4 regions of the Streptomyces sp. NPDC001922 genome follow, and region 4 is predicted to be linked to each of the others. Evidence: riboswitches for the same ligand, from Rfam matches in the RefSeq annotation. Region 4 holds a riboswitch; each other region holds the start of a gene.
The links. A riboswitch is a leader RNA that binds a small molecule or an ion and turns the genes downstream of it on or off. The one in region 4 is predicted to bind cyclic di-AMP.

Region 1 (7,133 bases), on a different contig from region 4:
ACCTCCCCGATCGCCGGTGGAGCGCCACCTCCGGTACCCCGGCGGAGCGGTCCGGGCACCGCGCCCGGAACCGGTGCGTCATGCCCTGCCGTCGGGCCCGCCGGCAGGGCTCAGCACCCGGTGCGCCGGGGTGTCCTCGCCCCGGTGGAAGGTCAGCCGGCCGTCCTCCACGTCGATCCGGAGGCTGGTGTGCGGCCGCAGGTTGCCGTCGAGCAGCATCCGGGAGAGCCGGTTGTCCACCTCGCGCTGGATGGTCCGGCGCAGCGGCCGGGCACCGTACTCCGGCTGGTACCCCTGGTGGGCGAGCCAGTCGACGGCCTTCGCGGAGATGTCCACCGCCACGTCCTGGGCGCGCAGCCGGCGCCGGGTCTCGTCCAGCAGCAGGTTGGTGATCTCCCGGAGCTGTTCGTCGGCGAGCCGGCGGAAGATCACGATCTCGTCGATGCGGTTGAGGAACTCCGGCCGGAAGTGCTCCCGCAGCGGGCGCAGCGCCCGCTCGCGCCGGGCCTCCTCCTCGGCGTCCGCGTCCCCCGCGCCGAACCCCGGCGCGCCGCCCCGGCCGCTGATCGCTTCCGAGCCCAGATTGCTGGTCATGACGATGACGGTGTTCTTGAAGTCGATCGTGCGGCCCTGGGAGTCGGTGAGCCGCCCGTCGTCGAGCACCTGCAGCAGGATGTTGAAGACATCCGGGTGCGCCTTCTCGACCTCGTCCAGCAGCAGCAGTGAGTACGGGTTCCGCCGCACCGCCTCGGTGAACTGCCCGGCCTCCTCGTGCCCGACGTATCCGGGGGGCGCGCCGACCAGCCGGCTGACGGTGTGCCGCTCCTGGTACTCGCTCATGTCCAGCCGGATCATCCGGTCCTCGCTCGCGAAGAGCGCCTCGGCCAGTGCCCGGGCGAGCTCGGTCTTGCCGACGCCCGTGGGGCCGAGGAAGAGGAAGCTCCCGATCGGGCGGTCCGGGTCGGCCAGCCCCGCCCGGGACCGCAGCACCGCGTCGGCCACCGCCGCCACGGCCTCGTTCTGCCCGACGACCCGGTGGTGCAGATGCTCCTCCAGGCTGAGCAGCCGGTCCCGCTCCTCCTCGGTGAGGCTGCTGACGGGGATGCCGGTCTGCCGGGACACGACGCCGGCGATGTCCTCCATCGTGACCTCGTCCACCTGGCCACGCTGGTGGCTGCCGCTGCCGATGCGGCCGTCCAGATCGGCGATGCGGTCGCGCAGTTCGGTGGCCCGCTCGTACTGTTCGGCGGCGACCGCCTGGTCCTTGTCCCGGGCGAGCTGCTCGGCTTCGCGCTCCATGGCGCGTACGTCGGTGCCCCGGGTGGCGGACCGCAGCCGGACCCGGGCCCCGGCCTGGTCCATCAGATCGATCGCCTTGTCGGGCAGGTACCGGTCGGTCAGGTAGCGGTCGGAGAACTCGACGGCCGCGAACAGCGCCTCGTCGGTGTACCGGACCTGGTGGTGCGCCTCGTAGCGGTCGCGCAGTCCGCGCAGGATCTCCACGGCGTCGGCGGTGCTGGGCTCGGGGACGAGGACGGGCTGGAACCGCCGGGCGAGCGCGGCGTCCCGCTCGACGTAGCGGCGGTACTCCTCCAGCGTGCTCGCACCCACGACGTGGAGCTCCCCGCGGGCCAGCGCGGGTTTGAGCATGTTGCCGGCGTCCATGGCCCCGCCCTCGGAACCGCCGCCCGCGCCGACGACGGTGTGCAGCTCGTCGATGAAGACGACCAGCTGGTCCGAGTGGGTGCGGATCTCGTCGATCAGGCCGGTGAGCCGCTCCTCGAAGTCCCCGCGGAAACGGGTGCCGGCCACCACTCCGGAGAGGTCCAGCTGGATGACCCGGCGGCCGAGGAGGATGTCGGGGACGTCGCCGTCGGCGATCCGCTGGGCCAGGCCCTCGACGATGGCGGTCTTGCCGACCCCCGCCTCACCGATCATGACGGGGTTGTTCTTGCCCCGGCGCGCGAGCACCTCGATGGTCTGCTCGATCTCCTCGTCGCGCCCGATCACCGGGTCGATCCGGCCTTCGGTGGCCAGCTCGGTGAGGTCCCGGCCGTACTTGTCGAGGTTCGGGGTGTTCCGCTCCTCCGGTCCGGGCCGCTGCCCGGTGGTACCGGACGTGCTCGTCGAGCCGTCCCGGGATCCGGCCGGCGGCGAGAAGTGCGCGGCGTTGAGAATCTGGCCGGCCGTGGAGTCGCGGTTCGCGGCCAGCGCCACGAGCATGTGCTCCGGGCCGATGTACGAGGCACCGGTGGAGCGCGCGATCTCATGGGCGTCGAGCAGGGCGCGCTTGACCGCCGGGGTGACGGCGATCGAGGTGCGCGGCGGTCCGTTCCCGGCCTGCCGGTCGATCTCCGCGGCGAGCGCGTCGGGGTCCGCGCCGGCCCGGGTGACCATGCCGCGCGTCGGCTCGGTGGAGAGCGCGGCCCGCAACAGGTGCTCGGTGTCGAGGTCGGAGCTGCCGTGCCGGGCGGCGTAGGTGGCCGCGGCGGAGACGAGCTGCCGCGCGGAGCCGCTCATCATGCGGCTGAAGTCGATGCGCCGCGCGTCCGGCGGCTGCCCGGGCTGGCCGCCGCCGAGGAAGTGCGAGAAGAAGTCTCCGAGGGGGTCCGGGCCGTGGTCCTCGGGACCCTGCTGGCCGTCGGTCATGGGTATCCGTCCCCGTGGTCCGGCCGGACCGGGCCACGCTGTCTCGGTGCGCGTGCGGCGGTCGGACACGGTCCCGCAGGCCCGGCGTACAACGGACCGCCGTAACCCCACCTGCCCCAATTTAGACGATATGGGGGCAGTGTGCCGGGCCCGGACGGAGGCGGTGCGCCGGGTCGGGCCGGCAGCCGGAAGGACTCACTCCGGCCGCTCGCGGTCATGGGTGACTCCGCGGGCGCCGACCGGCCGGGGAGTCGCGGAGTCGTCCCGCGCGGAGCCCGGCCGGGCCCCCGTCCGCATCGTGTGCGGCCGACGCGGCGCGGGCGCCGGCCGTGCCGGTCCGCCGTTCCGTGACCTCCGGCCGGCCCTCCGCTCCGCGCGGCGTCCCGCGAGGGCCGGCGCCCTCCGGGGGCGCCCCTGGGAGGTGGTTCCCCGTCAGCGGCACACTCCCGGCAGTGTTCATCTGTCACACCGTCAACTCGACTGCGAAGAAGCGGAGTTGGGGATACCGGAAGTGCCGGGAAGTGGCGCTGAAGATGCCCAACTTCAGGCTGATCAAAGCCCGTTACCGAAGGTATTCACACCGCCCGGCGCGCCCGGATCGCCCAATCGGATGAGAGTGAAGAAGTTCACAGAAGGCCATTTCGGCTCTGAAATACGGTGGTTGATGACGCAGGATCCATAACCGACAACAAGCCCCCGCCGACCGAGGCGGGGCGATCCGGATGGACGCCGAGTCCTGCCGCCGTCCGGATGTACCGCGAACACCCACCTTCGGCAGGAGCGGGAGACCCAAGCACGACCGAGCCATGAAGGTGATGGCTCTTGGGGTGAAGCCACATCATGTGGCCGGGCAACTTCGCCGGCCCGAACCCGACAGGTCATCTTTCGCAGGCGGATGACGAAGGGCTTCCGCATGTCTGCGCGTACACGCATTCCTGCGCTCATATCCCGTGCCGGAACCACCTCGGTTCTCACGGCCGCCGCTCTCGCCGGTTCGACGCTGATACCCGCTGCCGCGCCCACCGCGGAAGCGGCCACGCCGGCCGGCAAGGCTCTGAGGATCGCGGCTTCCAAGAAGGGATCCCCCTACCGCTACGGTGCGGTGGGCCCGCACCGGTTCGACTGCTCCGGCCTCACGCTGTACTCGTTCAAGCGGGTGGGCAAGAAGCTGCCACGCACGGCGGCTGCCCAGTACAACAAGACCCGCCATGTCTCGGTGCGCTCCCGAAAGGCGGGTGACCTGGTCTTCTTCCACTCGGGTGGCAGCGTCTACCACGTCGGCATCTATGCGGGGAAGGGCAGGATCTGGCATTCGCCGAAGCCCGGGAGGACGGTGCGCAAGGAGCGGATCTGGACCCGCAGCGTCTGGTACGGGCGGGTCAAGTAGGCCGTACCGCCGCTCGGCCGGACTGGCTGGGGGCCGGACGGCCTGGCGGCCGGACCGGCCGGGGCGGGGTCGGCCGCGTCGGCCGGTGCCGCGGATGGTCCCGTCGCGGGCCGGCCGCGCCCGGCCGCCGGCGCCGACGCCGGCCCCGGCCTCCCTCGTGAGGCCGAGGCAGGAGTCGGCGGAGGTTTCCGGGCGTACCGGCTTTCACCGGCCGAGCGCATACGGCGGTCCGGAGAGGGAAATTCCGCTTGCCCCGGATATTCCATTCCGTTTCCCTGACCGGCCCGCCCGTATGCCGGTATCGCGCCCCGTACGGATATCCCGCCGCTCTTCGGGCGGGTGATACGTGGGGCACCGGCCATGACCGACCCGGAGAAGTGGTCATGGCCGGTGCTTTCACCCCTGCATTCCGGTTCGGCGCGGCCGCCGGCCATTCCCGCCGTATCGCGGAGTGATGGCGCGGTGACGCCGCGCGGTTTCTTCTCCGCATGCGAGGTCACCGTCCGCCGATATTTCCGATGCGCCATGCGACCCGAAGTCCGGCTCACCCGCCGCAGCGAAACTCTGACCGGAAAACGTCGCTTCTGGCGCGGGCCGACGGAGAAAGGCTGACGGAGAGCCGTCCGTCGGGTGGGACGGGTGTGCGGTCAACGGGAAGGCGGGCGTCCGGCCGGCCCGCCGGGGTCCGTCCGGAGCCCGGCGTGGACCGGAACCGGAGTGTCAGCGCTGGGCGCCGCAATTGGTGCACAGCCAGCCGCCCTTGGGGCTCTGCTGCATCGGTGCGCCGCACTGCGGGCACTGGTTGCGGATCTCCGCCGGATCGATCCTCACGGCTGCCTCCTGTCGTCTGTCGTCGTCCATCGGATGAGAAGACGCTCCGTGGAGCCCGTAGGAAGTGCTGCCCCCTGATCGTGGCGCAAACGCGGGCCGAGAAGGGGAACATCCGGCCGAGGGACGATCCCGCGCACGCTTTCGGCCACCTGCCGGTATCCGGCCGGGAGGCCCGGCCCGCGTCCGGGAGACGCGGTGTCAGCTCTCGGACGGAGTGGCCGAAGGGAGCGGTACGGCCAGCAGCTCCGCGACCCGTCGCGCCGTCGAGGCATCCCGTGCGGCGGTGAACGGGACGACGCCCTGGTTCATGCGGAACGGCTCCCCGCGCGCCGTGAGCGCGGTCCCGCCGGCCTCCTGCACGAGCAGCACACCGGCGGCGTGGTCCCAGGGGTTGTCCCAGGTGTAGGCGACCGCGTCCAGTTCGCTCCGCGCCACGTCCAGGTAGTCGCACCCCGCCGAACCGCTCGCGCACGCCTTCACGCCGTGCTCCGGGGCCAGTTCGTAGAAGCGGTGCTGCTGCTCGGCGGTCAGGTGGGCGGGCCGGGCGCTCGCCACCTGCAGGACGCCGCTTCTCGGGGCGGGGCGCAGCCGCAGCGGCGCACCGTCGAGCAGTGCCCCCTCGCCGCGCCGTGCCACGGCCGTCAGGCCCGGCACCGGCAGATGGGTCCACGAGGCCAGCAGTTCGCCGTGGCGCACGACGGACACCAGGGTGGCGAACTCGGGCAGCCCGCGGACGAAGTTGGCCGTCCCGTCGATCGGATCGATGATCCAGACCGGGCCGTCGTCGTGCAGGGAGTCCAGCAGGCCGGGGTCGGCCGCCACCGCCTCCTCGCCGATGACCAGCGAGCCGGGGGCCATCGAGCTCAGCACCTCGGTGAGCCGCTCCTCCACGTTCCGGTCCGCGACCGTGACGAGGTCCCCAGGGCCGGTCTTCTCGCTGATGTCGGCATCCGACAGCCTGCCGAAGCGGGAGAGCACCTCCTCGGCGACCACGGTCCGGATCAATTCTTCCACCGCACCATACGTTCCAGAGCCGAACATGCGTCCATCTAACGCGATCGGTGCGCGCCGCCTCGCGGCGGGTCGGTGCCGGTGGTGGGGGGCGTGGTCGTCGCGGCCGACGCGGTGGGGAGGGGCCTCCGGGGGCCGGTATCCGTCCTCGCCGAGGGGCGACGCTCGGCGAGGCGGCTTCCGGCGAGGGGTTCGGCCCTCGCCGGGGGCGCGTGGCGAGAGGGGTCAGTCCTCGACGCGGGGTACGGGGGGTGGGGGGTTCTCTTCCTCGGGCGGGCTGACCCAGCCGCAGATGCCGCAGACGTAGCGGTTGTGCAGCCCGTCTATCTGTGCCCCGCAACCGGGGCACGTCGTGGTCCAGTAGGGCTCGCCGCTCAACGTTGTGCTCCGCAGTTTCCGCACAGCCAGCCACCGCTGGGGCTCTGCTGCATCTGGCCGCCGCACTGCGGGCACTGGTTTCGCAGCTCTCCCGGATCGATTCTCACATTCTTCTCCCGTCGTTCTCCGTCAGATGAGAGCCGATGCGAGGCGCACAGGTTCCCCTTTTCACTCATCTTTGGCTAGTGATTCACGCTCAGTAATTGACTGTCGGGGGAATTCGTTGCGGGCTCAACCGATGTCCGCGAAGCGGACTCTGATATTCCGGGAAGTCGGGAGGCGGTCCGGAAGGCGGGAATCGTGCCGGCGCGGGAAACGGGTCACTCGATTATCCGGACCGCGCGCGGAGCCTGTCATCGTTCTGCGGGTGGAGTGTCGCCACCCTGAGTGCGCGCGTTCCGGCCATTCCGAGCGGTGTTTCCGGCCAGTCGCGGTGCGGCCGACCGTCGGCGGGACGCGACCCGCTGGCCGCGTGTGCCGTCCGTGTCGCCGGGCTCCGCCCGGGGGATTCCGGGTGCGGCCGGGACGACCCCTGTCGGGACGGTGGCCCTACCGGCTCCGCCATCCGTGCCAGTGCTCCACGGCCACCAGGATCACCGGGCCGTCCGGGGGAGTCCTTGCGTACTGGGGGTACTTGGCCCGCAGCGGTGCCAGTGCCGGGTGGAGGTGTGGTGCGGCTCCCGGTGGGTGCTCCGCCGGGTCCTCGATGCGGGCCGTGCCGTCGGCCCGGACCCACCACAGGTCGCCCCAGTCGTCGTCGTACGCGTCGGCCAGGAGGCAGACGGAGGGGTGTGCCCTGATGTTGGCGAGCCGTTGCAGCTCATGGGTCCGTTTCGGCTTGTGGTCGACCGCCGTGACCACTGTGTCGTCCCACAGG
Region 2 (7,133 bases), on a different contig from region 4:
GCCGTTCAGGGGGAGGACCGTACTCTTGGGGCGTGCGACACAGTGTGATTCCCGGTAGTTCAGGACTTGTGCGGCCGATGCGTCTGCTGGGTGACCCGGTGCTCCATGCACCCTGCCGGGAGGTCACCGCGTTCGACGGGGCGCTCGGCCAGCTCATCGAGGACATGTACGCCACGATGTACGCCGCCCGCGGCGTCGGGCTGGCCGCGAACCAGATCGGGCTGCCCCTGCGGGTGTTCGTGTACGACTGCCCCGACGACGAGGACCGCCGGCACCTCGGCCATGTGGTCAATCCGCGTCTGGTCGCCGTGGACGGCGTCACCGTACGCGGCCCCGAGGGCTGTCTCTCGCTGCCGGGCATCGAGGCGGGCACGCCGCGCCTGGACCGTGCGGTCGTCGAGGGCACGGACCGCACCGGCGCGGCCGTGCGGGTGGAGGGCACCGGCTTCTTCGCCCGCTGCCTGCAGCACGAGATGGACCACCTGGACGGCGGGGTCTTCACGGACCGGCTGACCGGGCTGCGGCGGCGCCGCGCCCTGCGTGCGGCCCGGCGCGCCCCCTGGGCGGACGGAGCGGCCGCCTCCTGACCGGGAGTTCCGGCGGACGGGCCGGGAGTTCCGGTGGACCGGAGATCCGGTCCACCGTCAGGAGAGGCGGGGTCAGAAGGCGGGTCCGCCGGGGCGGTCGCCCGCCTCGGCCAGCCGCCCCCAGAGCAGGTCGGCGAGATGCCGTACCAACGTGGCGCGGGAGACCGGGCGTTCGCGCAGCCACCAGTCCCCGGCCGCGTGCATCATGCCGACGATGCCGTGGCCCCAGACCCGGGCCGCCTCGTCGTTCTCCGGGCCGAGGTCGACGCGTTCGGCGATGACCTGGGCGAGCTCCTCACCGAGCCGGCGCAGCAGGGGAGCGGAGTGCCGGCCGACGTCGAAGCCCTGGTCACCGGCCTGGATGTCGTCGGCGGGGTGCATGAGGAACCGGTAGACCTGGGGGCGGGCCTCGATCGCCACGAGATAGGTGTCCAGCGTCGCCTCCACCCGCTGGCGGCGCTCGGCCGGGGCGTCCAGCGCGGCGCGGAGCCCGTCGAGCAGGGCGTCGGTGTGCCGTACGGCCAGGGCCCGGTACAGCCCGCCCTTGTCGCCGAAGTGCCGGTAGAGGATCGGCTTGGTGATGCCCGCCTCGGCGGCGATGGCGTTCATGGACGCCCCCGGCCCGTCACGGAGCACCACCCGGTCGGCGGCCTCGAGCAGCTCCCTGCGCCGCTGGTCCGCGCTTCGCTGCTGGCCGTCCCGCTGACTGGTCTCCATCACGTGTACTCCCCGCCCGTGCGCTCTCTTCCGCGCAACGTAACACCTGCCTGCTCGGAAGGTCGGAGCGGGAGCAGGGAGTTGACAGGACTTACTGGCCGGTAACACACTGACGTTACCGCAAGTAACCGGCAGGTGGAGGGGACGATGCCCGAGTTCTCGCTCGAGCTGAACGACGACCAGAAGGCCGTCCGTGACTGGGTCCATGGATTTGCGGCGGATGTTATCCGCCCGGCCGCGGCCGAGTGGGACGAACGGGAGGAGACGCCGTGGCCGGTGATCCAGGAGGCCGCCAAGATCGGCCTGTACTCGCTGGACTTCTACGCCCAGCAGTACTTCGACCCGACCGGCCTGGGCATCCCCATGGCGATGGAGGAGCTCTTCTGGGGTGACGCCGGGATCGCGCTGTCCATCGTCGGCACCGGGCTGGCGGCGGTCGGCGTGCTGGCCAACGGCACCGAGGAGCAGGTCGGCACCTGGATCCCGCAGATGTACGGCGAACCGGACGACGTGAAGGTCGCCGCCTTCTGCTCCTCCGAGCCGGACGCGGGCTCGGACGTCGCCTCCATGCGCACCCGTGCGGTGTACGACGCGGCCAAGGACGAGTGGGTGATCAACGGCACCAAGACCTGGGCGACCAACGGCGGCATAGCCAACGTCCATGTGGTCGTGGCGGTCGTCGACCCGGAGCTCGGCTCCAAGGGGCACGCCTCGTTCATCGTCCCGCCGGACACCCCCGGGCTCTCCCAGGGGCAGAAGTTCAAGAAGCACGGCATCCGCGCCTCGCACACCGCCGAGGTCGTCCTGGAGGACGTCCGGGTCCCCGGCCACTGCCTGCTCGGCGGCAAGGAGAAGCTGGACGAGCGCCTGGCCCGGGCCCGTGAGCGGGCCCGCGAGGCCGCGCCGGCCGGTGGCGGCGAGCGGCTGCGGAACGCGGCCATGGCCACCTTCGAGGCGTCCCGCCCCGCGGTCGGGGCCATGGCCGTGGGCACCGCCCGGGCCGCCTACGAGGAGGCCCTGGAGTACGCCCGGACCCGCACCCAGTTCGGCCGGCCGATCATCGACAACCAGGGCGTCGCCTTCCAGCTCGCCGACATGCGCACCCGGATCGACGCGGCCCGGCTGCTGGTGTGGCGGGCCTCCTGGATGGCGACCACGGGCAAGGCGTTCACCTCCGCGGAGGGGTCGATGTCCAAGCTGTTCGCCAGCGAGACCGCCAAGGAGGTCACCGCCCAGGCGATCCAGATCTTCGGGGGCAACGGCTTCACCCGGGAGTACCCGGTCGAGCGGATGCACCGGGACGCCGCCATCTACACGATCTTCGAGGGGACCAGCGAGATCCAGCGCCTGGTGATCGCCCGTACGCTCTCCGGCCTTCCCATCCGCTGACGGTTCGCGGCGGGAGCCCGCTGCGGAGGCCACCGTGCCGGTGCCGGTGCCGGTGCCGGTGCCGGGCACGGTGGCCCCGGTGGCGGGGGCCGGGGTTCAGAGGCGGGGCACGGAGTCCATGTACGGGTTGGCCGGCTGCGCGATGTGCTCCACGTCGTCCGCGTCGAGGGCCGCCCGGGCCGACGGTGTGCCCGGGGTGCCGGAGGGGCGCCAGGTGCCCGTCACGCTCACCCAGGAGTCGGCCGGCGGCTCGGGCAGGCCGCGCATCTCGACCTTCACGGACCGGGAGTCCGCGGCGCAGCAGCTCAGGACGAGCCGGGTGAGGTACCAGACCCCGCCCTTGCCGGGGGTGACGAAGCCGGTCAGCCGGACCCGGCGGTCCTCCAGGCTGCGCGCCGTGTCCTGGCGGGCCCGGGCCTGGAAGTCCGACAGGGCCAGCGGCACCGGGGAGGTGCGCGGCAGCGCGGGGAAGCGCTGCTGCTCCTCGGCGGCCGGGTCGCGCTCCCGGGCGGCCGTGTAGGAGCCGAGCGCGGGCGGGGTGAAGAACAGCAGGGTGAGGGCCGGGAGGAACAGCAGCCAGGCGACCCGCGGTCCGCGGCGGTGGTCGTGGCCGTGGTCCGTGGCGTCCGCGTTCTCCTCCTCCTCGAAGTGCTCGTCGCCGCCGGTGTCCGGACCGGCGAACGGGAAGCCGTCCCGCGCCGCCCCCACCAGACCGAGCGCCACCAGCAGGACACCGGAGAGGATCAGCGGGACGCGCAGGCCCTCCTTCACGTAGCGGAGGTACATGTCGCTGAAGAGCGCGATGTGCAGGAGCCCGGCGCCCGACAGCAGGAGCAGCAGCACCTGGATGTTCCGCTTCACAGCAGCCACCAGCCGATCAGTGCGCTGCATCCGACGGCGACGAGGGCCGTGGCCGAGGAGAACCGGACGGCGAAGGCCCGGCCGAAGGTGCCCGACTGCAGCGCGATGAGCTTGAGGTCGACCATCGGCCCGACCACCATGAAGGCCAGCCGGGCCGTCGGGGAGAAGCCGGTCAGCGACGCGGCGACGAAGGCGTCCGCCTCCGAGCAGACCGCGAGGACGATCGCCAGCCCGGCGAGGAAGAGGACGGAGAGCCAGGGCGATCCGGAGAAGGCGTCCAGCACCGAACCCGGCACCACGACGTTGAAGGTCGCTGCCGCCATCGCCCCCACCACCAGGAAACCGCCCGCGTGCAGGAAGTCGTGCTGGAACCCCAGCCGGAACTCCTCCCACCGGCTGTTCCCGGCCGTGTGGCCGCCGCCCCGGGCCGGCAGGCGCAGCCATTCCGCGCGGCCCAGCCGGATCCACAGCCATCCCATGATCACCGAGGTGAGGAGCGAGGCGACGAGCCGGGCGGCCACCATGCCGGGGTTCCCGGGGAAGGCCACGGCCGTGGCGGTGAGCACCACGGGGTTCACGGCGGGGGCCGAGAGCAGGAACGTCAGGGCGGCGGCCGGGGCCACGCCGCGCCGGATCAGGCTTCCGGCCACCGGTACGGAGGCGCATTCGCACCCCGGCAGCACGACCCCGGCGGCGCCGGCGACGGGGACGGCGAGCGCCGGCTTCCTCGGGAGCAGCCTGCTGAACGCGTCGGCGGGCACAAAGGCGTTGATGGCGCCGGACAGGGCCGTGCCCAGCAGCAGGAACGGCAGGGCCTGGATCACGATGGCCACGGAGACCGTCCGCCAGGCCTGGACGCCCGGGTGGGCGAGCAGGCTTCCACCGGCCAGGACCAGCGCCGCCGCCATGGCCACCGCGACCGCGGCCGCGGCGATCAGGGGAGTCGCGGAACGGTTGCGCCCCCGGAGCAGCGCGGTCGCGCCGGAGGCGTGCCGCACCGGCGGCGAGGTGTCGATCAGCTCTTCCGCTCTCTGCACACTGACTCCGCACGTCCGCGATCAAGGACCACACGATAACCGGGGCAGAGGCCCCCGACGGGGTTGCCACCGCGGTGAGCGCGGCAGTGAATCATCCGTTTCGCCGGATATGTGCCGCTGGAGGAGCGGTTCGGGGCGCGGACGTCAGGCGGTGGGGCGTATGCTCCAAATGGTCATCAATGCCGCTTTCTATCTATAAGGCTGAATTGCATTTCAAAATTGGACATTTGGCTTCGTCGTGACCTATTTCACAGAGGTATTTCCGGGGTGTGATGTCGCACACGCGAAATGCGTGAATCCGGGCAACTCGGTTACCGCCCGCCGAACGTGAGAGTCGTTCAGTAGTAATGCGAATCGCTCTCGGATCAAGATCCGGAGCTCAGTGTGACGTCGTCCCGAGTGGATCTACCGAAAGGTGATTCCGGGGAATACTCGCCACTTGTCGGAAAGAATTCGGTGCGCTTACTTTTACCGCTGCCTGCCCATGAGAGGGCGGGCCACTCTCTGTCGGAGCGCCGAGTCCTGCCGCCGGTGGAGAGGAAACAACCAACGCACCACGGCAGGAGCGGGGGAACCAGGTAGGTGCCGGACCGCGCAACAGGCGAGGAACGGCTTGGGGTGAAGACGCGCCGCAGCGCACGACGCTGCTCAGGGCGCGGCCGGGCAACTCCAGCCCGAACCCGACAGCTCACCTCGCAGGCGTAGGAGAGGAATACCCCTATGTCTGCACGCGGACGTCACCGCCGGTACAGCCCCGGCCGTATTTCCCGAGCTTCTCTCATCGCCGCTGCCGGCGGTGCCGGAATCGCTCTTCCGCTCATCGGTGTCGGCTCGGCGCAGGCCGCCTCCGTCGACACCTGGGACAAGGTCGCGGAGTGCGAGAGCGGCGGAAACTGGAGCATCAACACCGGTAACGGCTTCTACGGCGGCCTGCAGTTCACCAACGACACCTGGCAGGCCTTCGGTGGCGGCGACTACGCCGCGCGCGCCGACCAGGCGACCAAGGACCAGCAGATCGCCATCGCCGAGAAGGTCCTCGACGGCCAGGGCCCCGGTGCCTGGCCGGTCTGCTCCGGCAAGGCCGGGCTGACCCAGGGTGGCGCCGACCCGCAGATCAGCCCGGACGGCGGGAAGGTCGCCCCCGCCGAGTCCGCCCCGAAGCCCCAGGGTGAGCAGGGCAAGCCGGCCGAGCGCAAGGCCGGGACCCGCTCGTACACCGTCGTCCGCGGCGACACCCTCTACAAGATCGCCACGACCCATGACGTCAAGGGTGGCTGGCACCGGGTCTACGAGAGCAACCGCGACGTCGTCGGCGGCGACCCGGACCTGATCCTCCCGGGCCAGAAGCTCACCCTGGGCGGCAAGGAGCAGCGCGCTCCGAAGCACGACGCCCCGAAGCGCGAGTCCGAGCGGCCCGCCCCCAAGCACGAGGCCCACCAGGCCGCCGAGCGCAAGGCCGCGCCGAAGCCCGCCGCGAAGGCCGAGCCGAAGCAGGCCGCCCCGGCCAAGGCCGCCGCGCAGAAGTCCGCCGACGGCTTCACCGCCCCGGTCGACGACCTCTCCGTGGGCACCCCGTACCACCAGTCCGGTTCCAGCTGGTCCAGCGGCTACCACACCGGCACCGACTTCCCCGTGCCCACCGGCACCAAGGTGAAGGCCATCGGTGCGGGCGAGGTCGTCTCCGCGGGCTGGGGCGGTTCCTACGGCAACCAGGTCGTCATCCGCCACGCCGACGGCAAGTACAGCCAGTACGCCCACCTGTCCTCGCTGTCCGTCTCGGCCGGCCAGTCGGTCACCGGCGGCCAGCAGATCGGCCTGTCCGGCTCGACCGGCAACTCCTCCGGCCCGCACCTCCACTTCGAGGTCCGCACCGGTCCGGACTACGGCTCGGACATCGACCCGGTCGCCTACCTGCGCGAGCACGGCGTCAGCATCTGAGCCCACGCGCCGGCCCGGCGCGTGGCACCGAGGCCCGGGGTGACCGACCGGCCTCACCCGACGGACCGAGGCGCCCGTCCCCGCGACACGGGGGCGGGCGCCTCGTCCGTGGGGGCGCCGCCTCGGCGCGGCCCGTCCGCGTCCTCGCCGTCCCCCGTCCGGCCGGGCGGGCCGAGGCCGTGACCGTGAGGGGGTCCGGGGGGCGGGGAAACGGCCCCGCCATGCGGCCGGACGGGTGATCCCGGAGGCCGATCCGCAACCGGAGGGAGAAACCGGCCGTCGGAACGGGAGACCATGATTTCCCCCTGACCGATGGGGAATTGAAGGAAGGCACCGACCATGGCCGATCCGACGGCAGTCACGATGGAGCTCCCCCCGCGGCCCGACGCCCCGGATCCGGCCCGGATCGGCGGCCATCTGACGCCGGCCGACGGGCTGCGGCTCATGCTGCACGCCGAACTCACCCGGGCCGCCGTCCCGCCGCACCCCGACGACCTGCGGGTCATCCACGATCTCGCTCAGCTGGACGGGGACGCCGTCGGAACCATCGTCCGCTGGCTCCGCCAGGCCGCCGGCAGCACCGTCACCCTGCCGCCCCGGACCG
Region 3 (7,133 bases), on a different contig from region 4:
CTTCGAGACCACGGTGAATCTCATCGGCAACGGTATGTACGCGCTGCTGCGCCATCCCGTTCAACGGGAGCGGCTGCAGCGCTCCCTGGCGGCCGGCGAGACGGAGCTGCTCGCCACCGGCGTCGAGGAGCTGCTGCGCTACGACGGCCCGGTCGAGCTCGCCACCTGGCGCTTCGCCACCGAGCCGCTGAGGCTCGGCGGGCAGCGGATCGCCGCCGGGGACCCGGTGCTGGTGGTGCTGGCCGCTGCCGACCGCGATCCGGAGCGCTTCGACGCGCCCGGCACCCTCGACCTCGCCCGCCGTGACAACCAGCACCTCGGCTACGGCCACGGCATCCACTACTGCCTGGGCGCACCGCTCGCCCGGCTGGAGGCGCAGACCGCGCTGGCCACCCTGCTCCGCCGCCTGCCGGATATGCGGCTTGCGGTGGAAACGGATGAATTGCGGTGGCGTGGCGGGCTCATCATGCGGGGGCTGCGGACCCTTCCGGTGGAGTTCAGCCCTACAGGAAGTGAAGGTCTGTCAACTACGTGACCAATACGTGATCTCGACTACATCGTCTTGTGACTGCCGTGGGCCGCCGCTACTTTCAAGCGGTCCCCCCACGGCTCCCTGTCACTCGCTCGAAAGGCAACCGCATGCGTTCCGGGAACGGTCGACACCGCCGCCCCCGTCAGGCACCCGCCATCTTCGTCACCGTCGGCATGACCGGCGCGGGCATCGCGATGCCGCTGCTCGGGGCCACCGGCGCCCAGGCGGCGGACGCCGACACCTGGGACCGGGTCGCCCAGTGCGAGAGCGGCGGGCTGTGGAGCGCCGACGCCGGCAACGGCTTCTACGGCGGCCTGCAGTTCACCCAGGAGATGTGGGAGGAGTACGGCGGGCGGGACTACGCGCCGCGCGCCGACCTGGCCAGCCGCTCCCAGCAGATATCGGTGGCCGAGAAGGTCCTCGCCGACCGCGGGCCGGAGGCCTGGCCCAGTTGCGCCACCAACGCGGGGCTGCAGGAAGGGGGCGAGGCCCCCGACGTCGACCCCGGCAGCACCGAGCCGCCGGGCCCGCTGGAGTCCCTGCTGCCGCTCGACCCGGAGTACTCCGACGGCGCGTCGTCCTCCGGCAGAGCCGACGACGCCGACCGTGCCAAGAGCGGCGACGCCGATGACGACGAGGCCGACGGCAAGCAGCGCGAGGGCGAGAAGAGCGGCGACGAGAAGAGCGACGGCGCGGACGGCGACAAGAGCGGCGACGACAAGAGCGACGACGACAAGGCCGACGCCGACCGGTCGGACAAGAGCGACGGCGCGTCCGGCGGGAAGGACGGCTCGGGCAAGGACGGCTCGGACCAGGACGGCGAAGGCACCGGCCGGCACCGTGGCTCCCCCGCCGACGAGAAGGAATCCGGCGACGAGGAGCGCGACAGCGGACGGCACGCCTCGCGCGGTGAGGACCGGGCCGACACGTCCGCGGACGGCCGGTACACCGTCCAACCGGGTGACAGTCTGTCGGATATCGCTCAGGAGTACGCCCTTCCCGGTGGTTGGAGCGCGCTCTACGCGTCCAACGAGGACGTCGTCGGCTCCGACGCGGACGTGATTCGCCCAGGCCAGAACCTCGATCTGGTCGATTCCGAAGGGTAGTTCGAGCCCCTTTCGACCGTTGTGGGTGCGTGAGAGAAGCATCTCATCGGCCCAACGCGCCTGTCTGGACGGTCGGATGGCCCCGTACCCGCCCTCACCTGCGGTGATGCGAGTGACGGGCGGGCCGGGAGGGGTGAGACGGTCGGGATGTCGCACTTTGAACCCGCGGGGCGGGTGTGCTTACCGTCGTGTCCGCTCGCCACCGCGGGCGCCTCCGACCGTCACGCCGAATCCTGCCGGCGGCCGGAGGGAATCGTCGCGAAAGCGCCGTAGGCAGGAGCGGGGGACCCAAGGTAAGTGCCGGACACGTCCGTTGAAGGATGAACGGACCGACCGGCTAGGGGTGAAGCCCGGTGCGCAGGCACCGGGCCGGGCACTCACAGCCCGAACCCGACAGCTCACCTCGCAGGCGTCGGTGAGGAGACCGTTCCATGCTGCTTTCCGGCAAGAACAAGCACCGCCGTCCGTCCAAGGCCGTCCGTATGGCCGCGCTCGCCGGTCTGGCGGGCACGGCTGTGGCCGCCCCGCTGATCGGCGCCACCTCGGCCTCCGCCGCCTCCGTGGACACCTGGGAGAAGGTCGCCCAGTGCGAGTCCGGTGGCAACTGGTCCATCAACACCGGCAACGGTTACTACGGTGGCCTGCAGTTCTCCCAGTCCAGCTGGGCCGCCGCGGGCGGCACCCAGTACGCCCCGCGCGCCGACCAGGCCACCAAGGAGCAGCAGATCGCCGCTGCCGAGAAGCTGCTCGCCCAGCAGGGTCCGGGCGCCTGGTCCTGCGCCGGGGCCGGCGGCCTCACCGCGGGCGGCCCGGCCGCCGGTGTCGACACCGGCTCCTCCTCCGGCGGCGGCGCCGCGGAGGACCGCGGTGCCCCGGAGCACGCCGACCGCAGCGACCGCCCGGCCGCGGCCCCGCAGAAGCAGGCCGCGCCGAAGGCCGTCAAGAAGGGTGACGGCGAGTACAAGGTCAAGACCGGCGACACCCTCGGCACCATCGCGAAGGCCGAGGACGTCAAGGGCGGCTGGAAGAAGATCTACGACCTGAACAAGGACATCGTGGACGACGCCGATGTGATCTACCCGGGCCAGCAGCTCCACCTGAGCTGATCCGCCTCCCGCCGCCCGCCGCCCGGCCCCGGCCGGGGCGGCGGGCGGCGGGCCTGCCGCCCCGGCCCTGGCGCTCTGCCCCCGGACGCGCCCGGCCGGGGCGTGCTTTTGCGGGCCTATGGGCGCCTTTTTGTCTCGCCGGGCGGGCAGAGGCCGACCGATGCGGCCGGTCCGGTTAGGCTCGTGGCGCAGCGCCACTGAGACACTGCGAATCTGCGTCACACCTATGAAGGAGATGCTCGTGCCGTCCATCGACGTCGTCGTAGCCCGGGAAATCCTCGACTCGCGAGGCAACCCCACGGTCGAGGTCGAGGTCGGCCTCGACGACGGCAGCACCGGTCGTGCCGCCGTCCCCTCCGGTGCCTCCACCGGAGCCTTCGAGGCCCTCGAGCTCCGCGACGGTGACAAGAGCCGCTACAGCGGCAAGGGCGTCGAGAAGGCCGTCCTCGCCGTGATCGAGCAGATCGGCCCGGAGCTCGTCGGCTACGACGCCACCGAGCAGCGGCTGATCGACCAGGCGATGTTCGACCTCGACGCCACCCCGGACAAGTCCTCGCTGGGCGCCAACGCCATCCTCGGCGTCTCGCTCGCCGTCGCGCACGCCGCCTCCGAGGCGTCCGACCTGCCGCTCTTCCGGTACCTCGGTGGCCCCAACGCCCACCTGCTGCCGGTCCCGATGATGAACATCCTCAACGGCGGCTCGCACGCCGACTCCAATGTGGACATCCAGGAGTTCATGATCGCTCCGATCGGCGCGGAGTCCTTCTCCGAGGCCCTGCGCTGGGGCGCCGAGGTCTACCACACGCTGAAGTCCGTGCTGAAGGAGCGGGGCCTGTCCACCGGCCTCGGCGACGAGGGCGGCTTCGCCCCGAACCTGGACTCCAACCGTGAGGCCCTCGACCTGATCGTCGAGGCCATCCAGAAGGCCGGCTACACCCCCGGCCAGGACATCGCGCTCGCGCTCGACGTCGCCGCCACCGAGTTCTACAAGGACGGCGCGTACGCGTTCGAGGGCAAGTCGCTCTCCGCCGCCGAGATGACCTCCTACTACGCCGAGCTGGTCGCCGCGTACCCGCTGGTCTCCATCGAGGACCCGCTGAACGAGGAGGACTGGGAGGGCTGGAAGACCATCACCGAGCAGCTCGGTGACAAGGTCCAGCTCGTGGGTGACGACCTGTTCGTCACCAACCCGGAGCGCCTCTCCCGCGGCATCGAGAGCAACACGGCCAACGCCCTGCTGGTCAAGGTCAACCAGATCGGCTCGCTGACCGAGACCCTGGACGCCGTCGAGCTGGCCCAGCGCAACGGCTACAAGTGCATGATGTCCCACCGCTCCGGCGAGACCGAGGACGTCACCATCGCCGACCTGGCCGTCGCCACCAACTGCGGCCAGATCAAGACCGGCGCCCCGGCCCGCTCCGAGCGCGTCGCCAAGTACAACCAGCTGCTGCGCATCGAGGAGATCCTCGACGACGCCGCGGTGTACGCGGGCCGCTCCGCCTTCCCGCGGTTCCGCTCCCAGTAAAGGGGGCCTTGCACCAGGCTCGCCACGGCGGGGCCGCCGCACACGGCCCCGCCCGGCATCCGGACGTCCCCGTCCCCGGTCCCGTACCGTGGCCGGGGACGTTCGTACTGGACACGGAGAGCCGGTACGGGGAGCGACAGGGGAGGCGACGTGGCCGGAGACCGGGAGCGGTTCTCCACCGCGACCAGACTCAAGGCCCTCGGCGAGCAGGCCGCCGCCCGGGTCTACCGGGCCGGCCGGCGCGCCGGACCGCCGCGCCGCAGCCGGCTCACCGGCCGGGCGGCGCTGCTGGCCCTGGTGGTCTGCTCCCTCGTCGTCGCGCTCGCCTACCCGATGCGGCAGTTCGTCTCGCAGCGTTCCCAGATCGCCGAACAGCAGCGCCGCGCCGAGCGGGCGCGCGCCGAGGTCGAGCGGCTGCGCGACGAGAAGGCCCGCTGGCAGGACCCGGCGTACGTCGAGCGGCAGGCCCGCGAGCACCTGCACTATGTGCGCCCCGGCGAGACCGGCTACACCGTGGTCCGCGAGGGCGGCCCCGACACCGTCCGCAGCCGTGACGAGGAGGCGGCCGCCCGCCCCTGGTACAGCGAGCTCTGGGACGGCGTCGACCGCGCCGACGCGGGCCACCGGACCCGATAGGCGACGCGGGACACCGATCCCCGATCAACCGACCGAACCGACGAAGAGATCTGCGCAGGCATGGACACGCCCCCTCCCTCGACCGACCCCACCCCGCCGACCGACGCCGATGTGACGGCGATCGGTGAGCAGCTCGGCCGCGTTCCGCGCGGGCTGCGGGCGATCGCCCACCGCTGCCCCTGCGGGCTGCCCGACGTGGTGGAGACCGCGCCGCGCCTGGAGGACGGCACCCCGTTCCCGACGCTGTACTACCTGACCTGCCCGCGCGCCGCCTCCGCCATCGGCACGCTGGAGGCCGACGGCGTCATGAAGGACATGACGGCCCGGCTCGCCGAGGACCCGGAGCTGGCAGCCGCCTACCGGGCCGCGCACGAGGACTACATCCGGCGCCGGGACGCGGTCGAGGTGCTCCAGGGCTTCCCCAGCGCGGGCGGCATGCCGGACCGGGTGAAGTGCCTGCACGTGCTGGTCGGCCACTCCCTGGCGGCCGGCCCCGGGGTGAACCCGCTCGGCGACGAGGCCATCGCGATGCTGCCCGAGTGGTGGCGGAAGGGCCCGTGCGCGGGCTGCGGCCCGGCCGGGGCGGCGGAGGAGGCGCAGTGACCCGGGTCGCCGCGGTCGACTGCGGTACGAACTCCATCCGGCTCCTCGTCGCGGACGCCGACCCGGCCACCGGGAGCCTGACCGAGCTGGACCGCCGGATGAAGATCGTCCGGCTCGGGCAGGACGTGGACCGGACGGGACGGCTGGCGCCCGAGGCGCTGGAGCGGACCTTCGCCGCCTGCCGCGAGTACGCCGAGGTGATACGCGACCTCGGTGTGGAGGCCCCGGCCCGGCTCCGCTTCGTCGCCACCTCCGCCTCCCGGGACGCGGAGAACCGTGCGGACTTCGTCCGGGGCGTGGTCGACATCCTCGGGGTGGAGCCCGAGGTGATCACCGGCGACCAGGAGGCCGAGTTCTCCTTCACCGGCGCCACCAAGGAGCTCGGCGGCGCCGGCGACGGGACGTCGCCGTTCGAGGAGCCCTACCTGGTCGTGGACATCGGTGGCGGCTCGACCGAGTTCGTGGTGGGGGACGGCGCGGTCCGCGCGGCCCGTTCGGTCGACATCGGCTGTGTGCGGATGACCGAGCGGCACCTCGTCCGGGACGGGAAGGTCGTCGACCCGCCGACGCCCGGCCAGGTCACCGCGATCAAGGCCGACATCGCCGCCGCGCTGGACGTGGTCGAGGAGACGGTCCCGCTGCACGAGGCCCGCACGCTCGTCGGGCTGGCGGGCTCGGTGACCACGGTCGCCGCCGTCGCGCTGGGCCTGAGCTCCTACGACCCCGCCGCGATCCACCACGCCCGCATCCCGGTGGAGAAGGTCCGGGAGATCACCGGCGACCTGCTGACCTCGACCCACGAGCAGCGCGCCGCCAGCCCGGTGATGCACCCGGGCCGGGTCGACGTGATCGCCGCGGGCGCCCTGGTACTGCTCTCGATCATGGAGCGGACCGGTGCCCCGGACGTCGTGGTCAGCGAGCACGACATCCTCGACGGCATTGCGTGGAGCGTGGCGGCCGACGCGCACTGACGGTTCGCGGCGCCGTACGGGCCGCCCCGGAGCCATGGGCTCGGGGCGGCCCTCGGCGTTCAGCGGGTTCCCCGGCAGCGGGTCCCCGGCGTTCAGCGGGTCCTGGCGCGTGCCGGAGCGCGGCATTCCCGCACGCCTCCGGGCCTCCGGTGAACGGGGCGTTGACCTCTCCCGTCGTGCCGATGCCAGGGGTGCGAACCGCCCCGGCAGGGCCTCCGGAGGGGGCCTTGGGGGCCCCTGCCGAAAAAGCTTCGTGAAACTCTTCACATGAAAAAGTGCCCCCGCGACCGCTCTGGAGGGCTGTAAACCCCGGATAAGTGCCCGCTCCGCCTCCGAAGTCGGGGTCGCCGCCCTGTTTCGGGAGTGTTGCGCCGCGTCGGTCCGCTTCGGGCCGCATGGTGTGTCGGCGGACACAATGCCAGTTCAGGGGGGTGTTCAACGCCCCTGCCTACACTGAGGTTCCGTCCGTCGCCATGACCTCGGTCACGGCGGCGGCGGAGTGTAGCAGAGGGGTGCCCGATGCTTGTGAAGGGGCTCACGAGCACCCCCCGGAGGGGTGCTGGATACTCGAATCATGAGCACCACGGAGCGTCCCAGGATCCTCGTAGTAGGCGGTGGGTACGTAGGCCTGTACGCGGCACGCCGCATCCTCAA
Region 4 (7,133 bases):
AGGTGGCGCGCGGCGTGGTCCGGAGCGCGGAGCGCGTGTGATCTCCGGCACCACCCCGTGGCGGGCGCCTCGCACCGGGCCCGTACTCGGCAACCGGTGCCCCGCAAGCCGGCTCCCGGTGCTCGTCCCCGGCGCTCGTCCCCGGCGCCCGATCTCGGCCACCCGCCGGGCCCGACCGCCGAGAGGGGCCGACGAAGGGGACGGCCACCCTGAAGTCGATGACGAGGGCGGAGGGCTGCCGGTCGCCGAGCTCCGGCCGCGTCCCGCTCCGGCTACGCCGGCCGCGTCCCGCTCCGGCTACGCCGGCCGCGTCCCGCTCCGGCTACGCCGGCCGGCTCGCCCCCGCGAACGGCATCTGGTCGATCGGCGCCAGCCGCACCGGGGCGCCCGGCCGCGGCGCGTGGATCATCTGCCCGTTGCCGATGTAGAGCCCCACATGGCTGATGCCCGAGTAGAAGAACACCAGGTCACCCGGGGCGAGCTCGGAGCGGGGGACGCGCTGCCCCGCGTTGATCTGGGTGTAGCTGGTGCGGGGGAGGGCGACCCCGGCGGCCCGCCAGGACGCCTGGGTGAGCCCGGAGCAGTCGAACCCGTCCGGCCCGGTCGCGCCCCACACGTACGGCTTGCCCAGCGCCCCGTAGGCGAAGGAGACGGCCTGGGCGGCGCGGGCGTTCGGTGCCTTGAGGCGGGCGGCGCGCGGGGCGCCGCGGTCCGCGCGGTCCGCGCTGTCCGCACTCTCGGCGGCGTGGTCGTCCTGCCGCAGAACGGTGGCGCGTTGCTTCGCCGTGAGCCGGTCCAGCAGCCGTTCCGCCGCGGCGAGCTTCCGGTGCGCGGCCTTCTTCTGTGTCCGCAGCTCGGCCTGGTGGCCGCGGAGTTCCGCCAGCCGTTCACCCGCCTGGTCACGGACCTGGTCGAGGCCGCGGAGCTGGTGGCGGATCCCGGCGACGGCGGTCGCCTGCCGGCTGCCCGCCCGGTCCATGAGCGAGGCGCGCTCCAGGTACTGGTCCGGCGCGGAGGAGAGCGCCAGCTGGAGCGCCGGGTCGATGCCGCCCGACCGGTACTGGGCGGTGGCCAGCGAACCCAGAGCGTTGCGGGAGGCGTTCAGCCGCTGGGTCCGGCGGGCCGCCTCGTCCCGGAGTCCGTCCAGGGCCTGCTGCGCCTTCACGGCCTTCTCCCGTGCGCCGTTGTACTTCTCGGTGGCCTCCTCGGCCTCCCGGTGGAGCCGGTCCACCTCGGTCCTCACCCGGGCGGTGGCGGGGCCGGGGTCGGCCAGCGCGGTGCCCTCCAGGGCGCCTCCGCCCGCGGCGGAGGCGAGGGCGAGGGTCACCGCCGTACGGGCGGTGGTACCGGTCAGCGATCGCCGCCTGGGCTTCCGGTGCGAGGCCACGGCCGCCATCACATCCTTCCAACGGTCCGACAGCCGCGGGGGGTTCGGCCGTCTGGAGGAGGACGCTAAGCCCGCCGGGCGGGAGCAAGTACGAGGATGAACGGGACTGGGTCCATTACGCGCAGGTCTGAACGGAAGCCCCGGGTGATTTCTCGCCGCTCTGGCGCTTCCCGGTGCGCGCATGATCGAAATGGCGATTGAGCCGGACCCGGCTGCGAGAGGGTGCTATGGGCCCGGTTACGCTCCGCCGCATGGACATATTGATCAATGTCTTCGTCGGCCTGCACATCATCGGCATCGCCTCGCTGCTCGGCGGATTCCTCACCCAGATGAAGGTGATGGGCCAGGGCACGGCGCGGTTCGTCCCCGCGATGCTGCACGGCGCCCTGACCATGCTCGTCACCGGCGTCGCGCTGGCCGGCCTGAACCAGGCCGACGGCCAGACCCTGAACACCGTCAAGCTCGGCGTGAAGCTCGCCCTGCTGGTCGTCATCCTCGCCCTGGTCTACGTGAAGCGGGACGAGGAGAAGGTCGAGAAGGGCGCCTTCGCCGCGGTCGGCCTGCTGACGGTCGCCAATGTGTTCATCGCGGTGCTCTGGACCTGATTTCCGGAGTCCGGAACCGGTCCCCGGCCGGCCGGGGCGGGGCACGGCCCGAGGCGCCCCCGCAACGGCCACCCGCCCCCGAACGCAGTGCGCCCCACCGGCGTTCCGGTGGGGCGCACTCCGCGTCGTCGGCCGGTTACGAAGGGCGGACGCTGCCGTAGATCGGCATGTAGGTGATCGCCTCGGTGCGGACGTTGGCGCCCGGCTTCGGGGCGTGCACCATCTGGCCGTTGCCCGCGTAGATCCCGACGTGGCTGATGTCGTCGTAGAAGAACACCAGGTCACCCGGCTTGAGGTCCTCGGTCGCGACCCGGGTGCCGACCTTCACCTGGTCCCACGTGGTGCGCGGCAGGGAGACCCCGGCGCTCTTCCACGCGGCCTGGGTGAGCCCCGAGCAGTCGAAGGAGTTCGGGCCGCTGGCGCCCCAGACGTACGGCTTGCCTATCTGCGCCTTCGCGAAGGCCAGCGCCTGGGCGGCCTTGGCCGAGGCGGTGCCGGAGTCCGAGTCCTGGCCGGTGCCGGTGGAACCGCTCGCGCTGTCGCCCTGCGCGGCCTCCTCCCGGCGCTGCTTCTCGGCCTGCTCCCGGGCCAGCTCCTCCGCCTTGCGCTGGGCCTCCTCCTGCTTCCGGCGCTCGATCGCCGCCAGTCGGGCCTTCTCCTCGGCGGTCAGGTCCGACAGCAGTTCGCGGGCCTCGGCGAGCTTGCGCTGCACGGTCCGCTTGCTGGCCCGCAGCCGGTCCTGCGATTCGGTGAGCGACTCCAGGCTCCGGGTGGCCCTGCCCCGCTGCTCGGACGCCTTCTCCTGCTCCTCCTGGAAGTCCGAGACGGCCCGCTGCTGCCGCTGGGTCATCCGGTCCATCAGGTGGTTCTGGTCGAAGTAGTCCTGCGGCTGCTCCGAGAGCATCAGGGTGGCGGTCGGCGCCATCCCGCCCTCGCGGTACTGGGCCGCGGCGAGGCCGCCGAGCTTGCGGCGGGCCTCGTTCAGCCGCTCCGTCCGCTTCGCGACGTCGTCGATCATCCGGTCGGTGCGGGAACGCTGGGTGTCGGTGCGTTCCTTGGCCTCGTTGTACTCCTGGGTGGACGACTCGGCCTGGCGGTACAGGTCGTCGACCTTCTTCTGGACCTCTTCGATGCTCTGCTGCGGCTCGTCCGGCGCGGCCTGCGCGCTCTGCGACAGCAGCGTCGCGGACGCCACGGCCGCGGTGGTGAGGCCGACGGCCGCGCGGCTGGAGCCGGTGGAGGCGAGAATGCTGGTCCGCGGTTTGCGGTGCGACGCCAAGGCGCGCGTCTCCTTCCGTGGACCGCCTACCGGGTTAGCTGTCGGGTTCGGGCGGATCGGAAGGCTGCCCTACGGCCCGTGCACGGTGCGTTCGAACTGCGTGCGGAGGGCCGATTCACCCCATTGTTGCTCTGTGGGTCCCCGGCTCCGGGTGCCTGAGGCAGGGCCGGACTCGGCGGAGGCCGCCCGTGCCGACGCGGTCGTCGGCGGGTGGTGCGAGCCGCCTGAGCGAGCACGGTAGCCAATGTGTGGGAGTGCTGTGAAGGCTGGTGTTCGATATGCCCGAAACCTTTTCGTGACCTGAGGTGTGAGCTCGATCATGCCGTCCCCGGTCTCCTGCCGGCCGGGCCCCACGGCCTGTACCTTGCCCGCCGGCGGACCGGCGGCGGCCGGAACGGGGCGGTCGCCGCCGCCGGGACGCGGGAACCGGTGTGGGCTGTCGGTCCGGCGGCCCAGGGTCTGTCTGACAAATAGCGCCGTCGCCCGTAGGGCCGCGGGGCAGGCGGGATTTGTCAGACAGGCCCTAGACTCGGTGGGCGATGAGCAGCCTCTTTGACGACAGCTTCCTGGCGGACCTCGAGCACTCGGGCGAGGAGCCCCCGCCGCCGCCCGAGGAGTCCGCGCACCCGCGGGAAGAGGTCCCCCACGACCTCTTCGAGGGGCGCTTCGACCACCCCGTCGAGCGGGACGCGTACTACCGCGACGGCGCGCCGAGGCCTGCCATCGACCCGGCCGCGCTGCTCGAGGGGCTGAACGAGCAGCAGCGCGCCGCCGTCGTCCACACCGGATCGCCGCTGCTCATCGTCGCCGGCGCCGGCTCGGGCAAGACCCGGGTGCTCACCCACCGCATCGCCCACCTCCTGGGCGCGCGCCACGTCCACCCCGGCCAGATCCTCGCGATCACCTTCACCAACAAGGCCGCCGGGGAGATGAAGGAGCGCGTCGAGGAGCTCGTCGGCCCCCGGGCGAACGCCATGTGGGTGTCCACCTTCCACAGCGCCTGCGTCCGCATCCTGCGCCGGGAGAGCAAGAAGCTCGGCTTCACCTCCAGCTTCTCGATCTACGACGCCGCGGACTCCAAGCGCCTGATGTCGCTGGTCTGCCGGGATCTGGACCTGGACCCGAAGCGGTATCCGCCCAAGTCGTTCAGCGCGAAGATCTCCAACCTCAAGAACGAGCTCATCGACGAGGAGACCTTCGCCGGGCAGGCCTCGGACCCCTTCGAGAAGACCCTCGCCGAGGCCTACGCGATGTACCAGTCGAGGCTGCGCGAGGCCAACGCCCTCGACTTCGACGACATCATCATGACCACGGTCCACCTGCTCCAGGCCTTCCCGGACGTCGCCGAGCACTACCGGCGGCGCTTCCGGCACGTCCTCGTCGACGAGTACCAGGACACCAACCACGCCCAGTACACGCTGGTGCGCGAGCTGGTCGGCACCGGGGAGACCGTGCCGGGCCAGGACGTGGCCGAGCTGTGCGTGGTGGGCGACGCCGACCAGTCGATCTACGCCTTCCGCGGCGCCACCATCCGCAACATCCTCCAGTTCGAGGAGGACTACCCGGACGCCACCACGATCCTGCTGGAGCAGAACTACCGCTCCTCGCAGACCATCCTCAGCGCCGCCAACGCCGTCATCGAGCGGAACGAGAACCGCCGCCCCAAGAACCTCTGGACCGAGGCCGGCGCCGGCGCGACGATCACCGGCTACGTCGCCGACACCGAACACGACGAGGCGCAGTTCGTCGCCGACGAGATCGACCGGCTGACCGACGCGGGCGACGCCCGCGCCGGCGACGTCGCGGTGTTCTACCGGACCAACGCCCAGTCCCGTGTCTTCGAAGAGATCTTCATCCGGGTCGGGCTGCCCTACAAGGTCGTCGGCGGCGTCCGCTTCTACGAGCGCAAGGAGGTCCGCGACGTCCTCGCGTACCTGCGGGTGCTCGCCAACCCCGAGGACACCGTGCCGCTGCGCCGGATCCTCAACGTGCCCAAGCGCGGCATCGGCGACCGCGCCGAGGCGATGATCGAGGCGCTGGCCGCCCGGGAGAAGGTCTCCTTCGCCCAGGCGCTGCGCCGGGTCGACGAGGCGTACGGCATGGCGGCCCGCTCCACGAACGCGGTGAAGCGGTTCAACACCCTGCTGGAGGAGCTGCGCACCATCGCCGAGTCGGGCGCCGGTCCGGCCACCGTGCTCGAAGCGGTGCTGGAGCGCACCGGCTACCTGGCGGAGCTCCAGGCGTCGACCGACCCGCAGGACGAGACCCGGATCGAGAACCTCCAGGAACTCGCCGCCGTGGCGCTGGAGTTCGAGCAGGAGCGGACCGAGGAGGACCCGGGCACCCTGGCCGAGTTCCTGGAGCGGGTCGCGCTGGTGGCGGACTCCGACCAGATCCCCGACGAGGACGAGGAGGGGGCCGGCGTCGTCACGCTGATGACCCTGCACACCGCCAAGGGCCTGGAGTTCCCGGTCGTCTTCCTGACCGGCCTGGAGGACGGCGTCTTCCCGCACATGCGCTCGCTCGGCCAGACCAAGGAGCTGGAGGAGGAGCGGCGGCTCGCGTACGTGGGCATCACCCGCGCCCGGGAGCGGCTCTTCCTGACCCGTTCCACCATGCGCAGCGCCTGGGGCCAGCCCTCCTACAACCCGCCGTCGCGGTTCCTGGAGGAGATCCCGGCCCAGTACCTGGAGTGGCGGCGCACCGGCCCCGCGATGCCGTCGGCGTCGGCGGGTGCCATGGCCGGGGGCTCCTCGCTCTCGTCCTCGCGGACCAAGGCGGGCCCGAGCGGCTTCGCCACACGCCGCACCACCGACCGGCCGGTGATCGCCCTCGCCGTCGGCGACCGGGTCACGCACGACCAGTTCGGGCTGGGCACCGTCATGTCGGTCGCGGGCAGCGGGCACGACGCCAAGGCGACGATCGACTTCGGCGACGAGAAGCCGAAGGTCCTGCTGCTGCGGTACGCCCCGGTGCAGAAGCTCTGACGGGAGCGGGAGCGGGAGCGGCAGCTGCGGGAGCCGGGGCCGGGGGCCCGACCCGGGCGGGGTGAGGCTGGGACCCGGCCTCCCGGGGTTGGGAGAGCCGGGGGCGGGCGGCCTCGCCTCCCGACGGATCAGGGGGCCGGCCGTCGGTCGACGATCGCTCGGTTCGTGACCGACAGCTGCTCCAGTGCCTGGCGCGGCCCTAGTTCGGGTCGAGGCCCTTGCTGCGCAGCCAGGGCAGCGGGTCGACGGCGTCGTCGCCGCCGGGATGCACCTCGAAGTGCAGGTGCGGACCGGTGGAGTTGCCGGAGTTGCCGGAGAAGGCGATGACGTCCCCCGCCTTGACCGAGCCGGAACGGATCTTGGTGCTGCTCAGGTGGCAGTACCAGGTCTCCGTGCCGTCGGGGGCGGTGACTATGGCCATGTTGCCGTAGGCGAGGTTGTACTGCGTGCGGACGGTGCCGTCGGTCGCCGCCATCACGGGCGTGCCGTAGCTGACCGGGAAGTCGATGCCGGAGTGCAGCGACATCCAGTTGACGCCCGCCTGCCCGAACGTCGCGCTGAGCCCGTGCTGTTCGACCGGGATCGCGAACTTCGGACGCAGCGCCTCCCGGCGCGCGGCCTCCGCCTCCTTGCGCTTCTTCTCCTCGAGCTGGCGCTGCTTGAGGTCGATGCGCTCCTGGGTGCGGCTGGCGCGGTCGGCGAAGTCGTCGGCGTCGGCGGAGAGCGTCGCCAGCTGGGTGTCCATCTTGTTGTTGGCCGCGGACGGTTTGACGGCCGCCGGATCGGGCGCGGCCTGGGTGGTCCTGGACTCGTCCGGGGTGCTGTTGCTGACGGACGCCGCCGCGATCCCGGCCACGCCCATCACGGCGACGGAC

Region 1: another riboswitch for cyclic di-AMP. It lies ahead of ACFYYR_RS06325 (C40 family peptidase); the one in region 4 lies ahead of ACFYYR_RS11400 (NlpC/P60 family protein).
Region 2: another riboswitch for cyclic di-AMP. It lies ahead of ACFYYR_RS15535 (transglycosylase family protein); the one in region 4 lies ahead of ACFYYR_RS11400 (NlpC/P60 family protein).
Region 3: another riboswitch for cyclic di-AMP. It lies ahead of ACFYYR_RS28395 (transglycosylase family protein); the one in region 4 lies ahead of ACFYYR_RS11400 (NlpC/P60 family protein).

What each region holds. Positions count from the first base shown of each region.
Region 1 is NZ_JBIASV010000003.1:190,427-197,559, reverse strand. Features, by position in the region: gene ACFYYR_RS06330 (ATP-dependent Clp protease ATP-binding subunit) at 79-2,649, opposite strand; cyclic di-AMP (ydaO/yuaA leader) riboswitch at 3,402-3,558, shown strand; gene ACFYYR_RS06325 (C40 family peptidase) at 3,563-4,036, shown strand; gene ACFYYR_RS06320 (hypothetical protein) at 4,397-4,648, shown strand; gene ACFYYR_RS06315 (inositol monophosphatase family protein) at 5,066-5,881, opposite strand; gene ACFYYR_RS06310 (TIGR03668 family PPOX class F420-dependent oxidoreductase) at 6,806-7,133, opposite strand, start outside.
Region 2 is NZ_JBIASV010000007.1:358,910-366,042, forward strand. Features, by position in the region: gene def (peptide deformylase) at 33-587, shown strand; gene ACFYYR_RS15515 (TetR family transcriptional regulator) at 660-1,304, opposite strand; gene ACFYYR_RS15520 (acyl-CoA dehydrogenase family protein) at 1,452-2,693, shown strand; gene ACFYYR_RS15525 (TIGR03943 family putative permease subunit) at 2,790-3,554, opposite strand; gene ACFYYR_RS15530 (permease) at 3,551-4,462, opposite strand; cyclic di-AMP (ydaO/yuaA leader) riboswitch at 5,165-5,306, shown strand; gene ACFYYR_RS15535 (transglycosylase family protein) at 5,312-6,529, shown strand; gene ACFYYR_RS15540 (hypothetical protein) at 6,869-7,133, shown strand, end outside.
Region 3 is NZ_JBIASV010000017.1:92,013-99,145, reverse strand. Features, by position in the region: gene ACFYYR_RS28405 (cytochrome P450) at 1-535, shown strand, start outside; gene ACFYYR_RS28400 (transglycosylase family protein) at 640-1,638, shown strand; cyclic di-AMP (ydaO/yuaA leader) riboswitch at 1,894-2,065, shown strand; gene ACFYYR_RS28395 (transglycosylase family protein) at 2,070-2,744, shown strand; gene eno (phosphopyruvate hydratase) at 2,980-4,269, shown strand; gene ACFYYR_RS28385 (septum formation initiator family protein) at 4,420-4,905, shown strand; gene ACFYYR_RS28380 (DUF501 domain-containing protein) at 4,966-5,508, shown strand; gene ACFYYR_RS28375 (exopolyphosphatase) at 5,505-6,479, shown strand; gene ACFYYR_RS28370 (NAD(P)/FAD-dependent oxidoreductase) at 7,054-7,133, shown strand, end outside.
Region 4 is NZ_JBIASV010000005.1:323,096-330,228, forward strand. Features, by position in the region: gene ACFYYR_RS11390 (NlpC/P60 family protein) at 323-1,396, opposite strand; gene ACFYYR_RS11395 (hypothetical protein) at 1,639-1,992, shown strand; gene ACFYYR_RS11400 (NlpC/P60 family protein) at 2,129-3,271, opposite strand; cyclic di-AMP (ydaO/yuaA leader) riboswitch at 3,280-3,459, opposite strand; gene pcrA (DNA helicase PcrA) at 3,811-6,258, shown strand; gene ACFYYR_RS11410 (M23 family metallopeptidase) at 6,458-7,133, opposite strand, start outside.